Regions from separate parts of the Streptomyces sp. NPDC048290 genome, predicted to be linked through region 1. Evidence: riboswitches for the same ligand, from Rfam matches in the RefSeq annotation. Region 1 holds a riboswitch; the other holds the start of a gene.

What was found. A riboswitch is a leader RNA that binds a small molecule or an ion and turns the genes downstream of it on or off. The one in region 1 is predicted to bind S-adenosylmethionine.
Region 2: another riboswitch for S-adenosylmethionine. It lies ahead of AB0D49_RS15885 (aminotransferase class V-fold PLP-dependent enzyme); the one in region 1 lies ahead of thrC (threonine synthase).

Annotation. Positions count from the first base shown of each region.
Region 1 covers NZ_JBEZLM010000006.1:130,272-133,675, reverse strand. The annotation lists gene AB0D49_RS12100 (MoaD/ThiS family protein) at 1-274, opposite strand, end outside; gene thrC (threonine synthase) at 397-1,692, opposite strand; SAM riboswitch class I at 1,711-1,891, opposite strand; gene AB0D49_RS12090 (glucosyl-3-phosphoglycerate synthase) at 2,083-3,027, shown strand; gene AB0D49_RS12085 (trehalose-6-phosphate synthase) at 3,114-3,404, shown strand, end outside.
Region 2 covers NZ_JBEZLM010000008.1:119,953-123,356, reverse strand. The annotation lists gene AB0D49_RS15890 (glycerate kinase) at 1-357, shown strand, start outside; gene AB0D49_RS15885 (aminotransferase class V-fold PLP-dependent enzyme) at 312-1,682, opposite strand; SAM riboswitch class IV at 1,847-1,963, opposite strand; gene trpD (anthranilate phosphoribosyltransferase) at 2,126-3,190, opposite strand; gene AB0D49_RS15875 (cytochrome bc complex cytochrome b subunit) at 3,395-3,404, opposite strand, start outside.

The DNA of each region.
Region 1 (3,404 bases):
AGCCGCCGGCCACCGCCGGGATGATCGACACCCCGGCGCCGTCCGGAGTGGCCGTCTCCAGTCCCTGCTCGAAGCGGACATCGTCGTCATTGACGTACACATTGACGAACCGCCGCAGCTTGCCCTGGTCGTCCAGCACGCGGGCGGCGATCCCGGTGTGCTTGGCCTCGAGGTCGGCGATGACCTCACCGAGGGTGGTGCCCTCGGCGGTCACCTCGGCGGCACCGCCGGTATAGGTGCGCAGGATGGTGGGGATGCGGACACTGACGCTCACGATGAAAACCTCCGGAAAAAGGGAACGCGCTCAGGGGCGCTGGGGGTCCCCCCTCTGGGGGAGAACTGCGCGACCAGCCCCCACCGGCCCGCAGGGAACAACGACTGGGCGAAGAACAACGACTAGGACGACGCCGACGCGAGACCCGCGTCGCGGAACGACTCCAGACTCGGCCGGATCGTCGCGGTCAGCCCCGTGTCGGCCACCGCGTCCAGCGTCTTCAGCCCGTCCCCGGTGTTGAGGACGACGGTCGTCAGGGCGGGGTCGAGCAGCCCGCTCTCCACCAGCTTCTTCGTCACTCCGACGGTCACCCCGCCCGCCGTCTCCGCGAAGATCCCCTCCGTGCGGGCCAGCAGCCGGATCGCGTCGACGATCTCCGCGTCGGTCACGTCCTCCACCGCTCCGCCGGTGCGCCGCGCGATGTCCAGGACGTACGGGCCGTCCGCCGGGTTGCCGATGGCCAGCGACTTGGCGATGGTGTCCGGCTTCTGCGGGCGCACCACGTCATGGCCCGCCTTGAAGGCCGCCGACACCGGCGAGCAGCCCTCCGCCTGGGCGCCGAAGATCTTGTAGGGACGGTCCTCGACCAGCCCGAGCGCGATCAGCTCCTTCAGCCCCTTGTCGATCTTGGTGAGCTGGGAGCCGGAGGCGATCGGCACCACGAGCTGGTCGGGCAGCCGCCAGCCGAGCTGCTCACAGATCTCGTACGCCAGGGTCTTGGAGCCCTCCGCGTAGTAGGGCCGCAGATTGACGTTGACGAAGCCCCAGCCCTCTCCGGCGGGGTCGCCGATCAGCTCGGAGCAGAAGCGGTTCACGTCGTCGTAGTTGCCCTCGATGCCGACCAGCTCGCCGCCGTAGACCGCGGCCATGACGACCTTGCCCTGCTCCAGGTCGTGCGGGATGAAGACACAGGAGCGCAGGCCCGCGCGGGCCGCCGCGGCGCCGACCGCGCCGGCCAGGTTGCCGGTGGAGGAGCAGGACAGGGTGGTGAAGCCGAAGGCGCGGGCCGCCTCCAGGGCCTGGGCGACGACCCGGTCCTTGAAGGAGTGGGTCGGGTTGCCGGAGTCGTCCTTGACGAAGAGAGCGCCGGTGATGCCCAGCTCGCGGGCGAGGTTGTCGGCCTGGACGAGCTGGGTCCAGCCGGGGTTCAGATTGGGCTTCTCGGCCACGTCGGCGGGGACGGGCAGCAGCGGGGCGTACCGCCAGATGTTCGCGGGGCCCGCGGTGATCCGCTTGCGCAGTTCCTCGGTGTCGTAGGCCGAGAAGTCGTAGGCGATCTCCAGCGGGCCGAAACACTCCTCGCAGGCGAAGAGCGGGCCGAGGGGGACGCGGTGGCCGCATTCGCGACAGGAGAGCGCGGCGGCGGGTCCGAGATCGAGGGTGGAATTGCCGGTGTTCGCGACAGTCTGCACAGCCATGTGAGGCGAGGCCCTTTCTCCTCATCTTCCTCACGACGCATTTCGCCGTGAGACGGATTTGGCACCTTCCCTAGCCGGGAGCCTCGCGGGGACGATCGTCACTGATCCGGCAGAACTGGCGGATCTGATCGCTACGAGACCGGCTGGAGGGTTGCCGGGGCTTCATCGGGCCGTTTCCCTCTGCCCCTCTGGATGAGCAATATGTGGTTGTTTATACGGTTGTCCGAGCGGTTGTGAACGCTGTCGACCCTGACATGCGATGGTCACCAGCGTTGTTCAAGACTGTAACCGAAGGCCAGCACAGTTGAGATAGTCGTCCGAACCGCGAGATGGATCACATACGGGCACGAGACGCCCCCAGATGGTCCGAACAGTGAGGAGCCGCCGACCGTGCTGGAAGAAGTCGAGCGCTGGCTGAGGACCCGCACCTGGTCCCTGTCCGACCGACCGCTCCATCGCATCATGGCCGCCAAACGCGCCACCGGCCAGTCGGTCAGTGTGGTGCTGCCCGCGCTGAACGAGGAGGAGACCGTCGGCGAGATCGTCACGGTGATCCGCCGCGATCTGATGGACCAGGTGCCGCTCGTCGACGAGATCGTCGTCGTGGACTCCGGCTCCACCGACCGCACCGCCGAGCGGGCCGCCGCCGCGGGCGCCCGGGTGGTGCACCGCGACCAGATCCTGCCCCGGCTGCCCGCCGCCCCCGGCAAGGGCGAGGTGCTGTGGCGCTCCCTGCTGGTCACCGACGGTGACATCGTCTGCTTCATCGACGCCGACCTGCGGGACTTCTCGTCCGGCTTCGTCTCCGGCATCGTCGGCCCGCTGCTCACCGAGCCGGGCGTGGACCTGGTCAAGGGGATGTACGACCGTCCGCTCGCCGGGGCGGCCGGACAGGGCGGCCGGGTCACCGAGCTGGTGGCCCGCCCGCTGCTCAATCTGCACTGGCCGCAGCTGGCCGGTTTCGTACAGCCGCTGGGCGGGGAGTACGCGGCCCGGCGCGCCCTGCTGGAGCAGCTGCCCTTCCCCGTCGGGTACGGCGTCGAGCTGGGGATGCTGGTGGACTCGCTGCACCTGGTCGGGCTGGACGCGCTCGGACAGGTCGACGTCGGGGTGCGCAAGCACCGGCACCAGGACGGGCAGGCGCTGGGCCGGATGGCCGCCGCGATCTACCGGACCGCGCAGCTGAGACTGGCCCGCGGGCATCTCGTACGGCCCTCGCTCACCCAGTTCGAGCGGGTCGAGGACGGCTTCGCGCCACGGACGTACGCGGTGGACACCGAGGAGCGCCCGCCGATGGTGGAGATCGCCGAGTACGCGGCCCGGAAGGTGGCGTGAGGGGTGCCGCGCGGGCGGCCGTATACGACGGACAGGTGCTGGAACCGTACGTTTGAGCGTTTACGGCGCGGGCTAGGTTGAGGCGTATGGCCGCACCCACTTCCGGCGCCGCGCGCGTACTGGTCGCTTCCAACCGGGGTCCCGTCACGTACACCGTGGGCGACGACGGGACCCTCCATGCCCGGCGCGGAGGCGGCGGACTGGTGTCCGGGCTCTCCGCGATCGGGCCCGAGGCGGACGCCCTGTGGGTGTGCTCCGCGCTCGGCGACGGCGACCGCGAGGCGGTCCGGCGGGGGGTGGGCGAGCCGGGCGTACGGATGCTGGACATCCCGGCGGACGTGCACGCGGACGCGTACAACGGGATCGCGAACTCGGTC
Region 2 (3,404 bases), on a different contig from region 1:
CTCGACCTGGACGCCCGGCTGGCCCGCGCCGATCTGGTGCTGACCGCCGAGGGCGCGATCGACGAGCAGACCCAGCGGGGCAAGGTGCCGGGCGAGGTGGCCCGCCGCGCCAAGCTCTACGACCGTCCCGTGCTGGCGCTGGCCGGCACCCTCGGCAAGGGTGCCGGTGAGGTGCCGGGCGTGGACGCCTGCCATGGCATCCTGCCCGCCCCGATGGCACTGGCGGAGGCGCTGGTGCGGGCGGCGGAGCTGCTCACCGACGCCACCGAGCGGGCGCTGCGGATGGTGGTGCTGGGGGCCCGGCTGCCGGGTCAGGCGGAGGTGTCGGGAACGCAGCGGCCGTCGACCGTGCGGTAGTTCCAGCGGGCGCCGTCCGCGACCAGTTCACGCACGGCCCGCACGAACCGCTCCACATGCTCGTCCGGGGTGCCCGCGCCGAAGCTGACCCGGATGGCGTTGAGGGACTTCTCGCCTGGCGCGGCCTCCGGGGCACCGCACTCGCCCTGCGCCTGGGCGTCGCTGCCCAGCAGGGTACGGACCAGCGGGTGGGCGCAGAACAGGCCGTCGCGCACGCCGATGCCGTACTCGGCGGAGAGCGCGGCGGCGAAGTGGGAGCTGTTCCAGCCGTCGACCACGAAGGAGATCACCCCGACGCGGGGGGCGTCGTCGCCGAACAGCGACAGCACCCGCACCTCGGGAATCCCGGCCAGCCCGGTCCGTACGGTGTCGATCAGGTGCTGCTCCCGGGCGACCAGGGTGTCGAACCCGGCCTCGGTGAGGGCGGCGCAGGCGGAGGCGATGGAGTAGGCGCCGATCACATTGGGCGACCCGGCCTCGTGGCGGGCGGCGCTGTCGTGCCACTCGACGTCCACGCCGCCGTCGTCGCGCCGGGTGACCTTGCGGCTGGCGCCGCCCCCGGCGAGATAGGGCTCGGCGGCGGTCAGCCAGTCGGCGCGCCCGGCCAGGACACCGGAGCCGAAGGGGGCGTACAGCTTGTGCCCGGAGAAGGCGACCCAGTCGACGTCCAGGTCGGCCAGCGAGACCGGGTGGTGCGGGGCGAGCTGGGCGGCGTCCAGGACGATCCGGGCGCCGTGCGCGTGGGCGGCGGCGGCCAGCTCCCGCACCGGCCACAGCTCACCGGTGACATTGGAGGCGCCGGTGACACAGACCAGGGCGGGGCCGTGCGGGTCGCGGGCGGCGAGGGCGCGCTCCAGGGTCTGGACGGCCTGGGCGGGGGTGCGCGGGGCGTCGAGGTAGCTGACCTGGGCGTCCTTCCAGGGCAGCAGCGAGGCGTGGTGCTCGGTCTCGAAGACGAACACCTGGCAGTCGGCGGGCAGCGCGGCGGCGAGCAGATTCAGCGAGTCGGTGGTGGACCGGGTGAACACCACCTGGTCGCCGTCCCGGCACCCGAGGAACTCGGCGACGGTGGTCCGGGCGTTCTCGAACAGATCGGTCGACAGCTGCGACAGATACCCGGCCCCCCGGTGCACGCTGCCGTAGTAGGGCGCGTACGCGGCCACGTCGTCCCACACCCGCTGGAGCGCGGGCGCGCTGGCGGCGTAGTCGAGCGCGGCGTACGTGACCTCGCCCCCGGTGACGAGGGGCACGGTGACGTCCCGGCCGAGCACGGGCAGCGGGGCCCAGACGGAGGTATCGGAGGTGGCGGAGGTGGCGACGGACATGGGTCAACTCCCGTGGAGGCAGGCGGAATCCACCGGGCGAGCGACAGCGCTCCAGCACGGCGATGAAGAGAAAAAGGGGATGCGGAGGCGGGGCTCTGCGGCCCTATCGCATTCGCTTGCTCACGAGAGACTCCTCGACGACCAGGACCCCTGGTGACGCGAGGGGTCCGCGCTTGCCATAGACCTCGCTGCCTACGGCCTGGTCTTCACCCGGGGCACCCCGCCACGGACGGAGGGTTGCCGGACAGCCGGCCGGGGCCTGATGGCTGTCACTCATGACCTACTCGAAAACCTACGCGACCCCCAACACCCACCGCAACTCCCATCCGCATGACGGACGCGGGGTCGAGCAGGGGCGCTGGGGGTACCCCCTCTGGGGGAGGAACTGCGCGACCAGCCACAACCCACCCGCACCCGCCACACAACCCCACCCCACCCCACCGCTACGCGTTACTCGCCGCGACCCACCCCTCAAGCACCCTCTGAGCCGCCCCAGAATCAATAGCGACCTGGGCCTTCTCCATCCCCCCCCGAATCTGCTCGGCGAGCGACCCACCCCCCGGTTCAAGAGCAACAAGCGCCGCCGCCGCGTTCAACACGACCGCATCCCGCACAGCCCCCCGCTCCCCCGCAAGCACCCGCCGAGCAACCCCCGCGTTGTACGCCGGGTCACCCCCCCGCAGCGCCTCCACCGGCACCAGCTCGATCCCGACATCGCGCGGGTCGAAGACCTCCTCCGTGACCTTCCCGTCCCGCACCACCCACACCCGGGACGTCGCGGTGACGGTCAGCTCGTCGAGCCCGTCGTCGCCGCGGAACACCAGCGAGGAGTTGCCCCGCTCGGCGAAGACCCCGGCGACCACCGGAGCCATCCGGGGATCGGCCACGCCCACCGCCTGCGCCCGCACCTTCGCCGGATTGGTCAGCGGACCGAGGATGTTGAACACGGTACGGATACCGAGCTGCCCCCGCGCCGCGCCGGCGTACCGCAGGGCCGGGTGGAACTTGATCGCGAAGCAGAAGGTGATCCCGGCCTCCCGGGCCACCTCGGCGACCCGGGCGGGGCTCAGCTCCAGATTGACGCCGAGCTGCCCCAGCACATCGGACGCGCCGGACGCGGAGGACGCGGCGCGGTTGCCGTGCTTGACGACCGTCGCCCCGGCACCGGCCGCCACGATCGAGGCCATGGTGGAGATGTTCACGGTCTTGGCGCCGTCGCCCCCGGTGCCGACGATGTCCACCGTGCGGCCGGGCACCTCGATCACGTTGGCGTGCTCGTACATCGTCCGGACCAGGCCGTTGATCTCCTCGACGGTCTCGCCCTTGGCGCGTAGCGCCACCGCGAACCCGGCGATCTGGGCGTTCGTCGCCTCGCCGCGCATGATCCGGTCCATCGCCCAGGCGGTGTCCTCGGCGCTCTGGTCCCGGCCGTACAGCAGCGCGTTCAGCACGTCGGGCCAGGAACGGGCCGCCGCGGTGTCGCCTCCAGCGGGGTTCACAGCGCTCATAAGCCGCTCCTGGGTGAGGTCCCGCGCCGGGGCGGGGACGGGTCTGCCGACGCGGTCCACCCTATCCAGCCGGGACTGTCCAGCCGTCCCCCCGTCCACGCAGCGGACCGGACACCGAAGCGGACCGGCGACGGACCGAGGGCCCCGCTCCGGTGTCCGGAACGGGGCCCTCGTGCGTGGCGAAACGCAGCGATCGGTGAGCGATCAGTGGTGG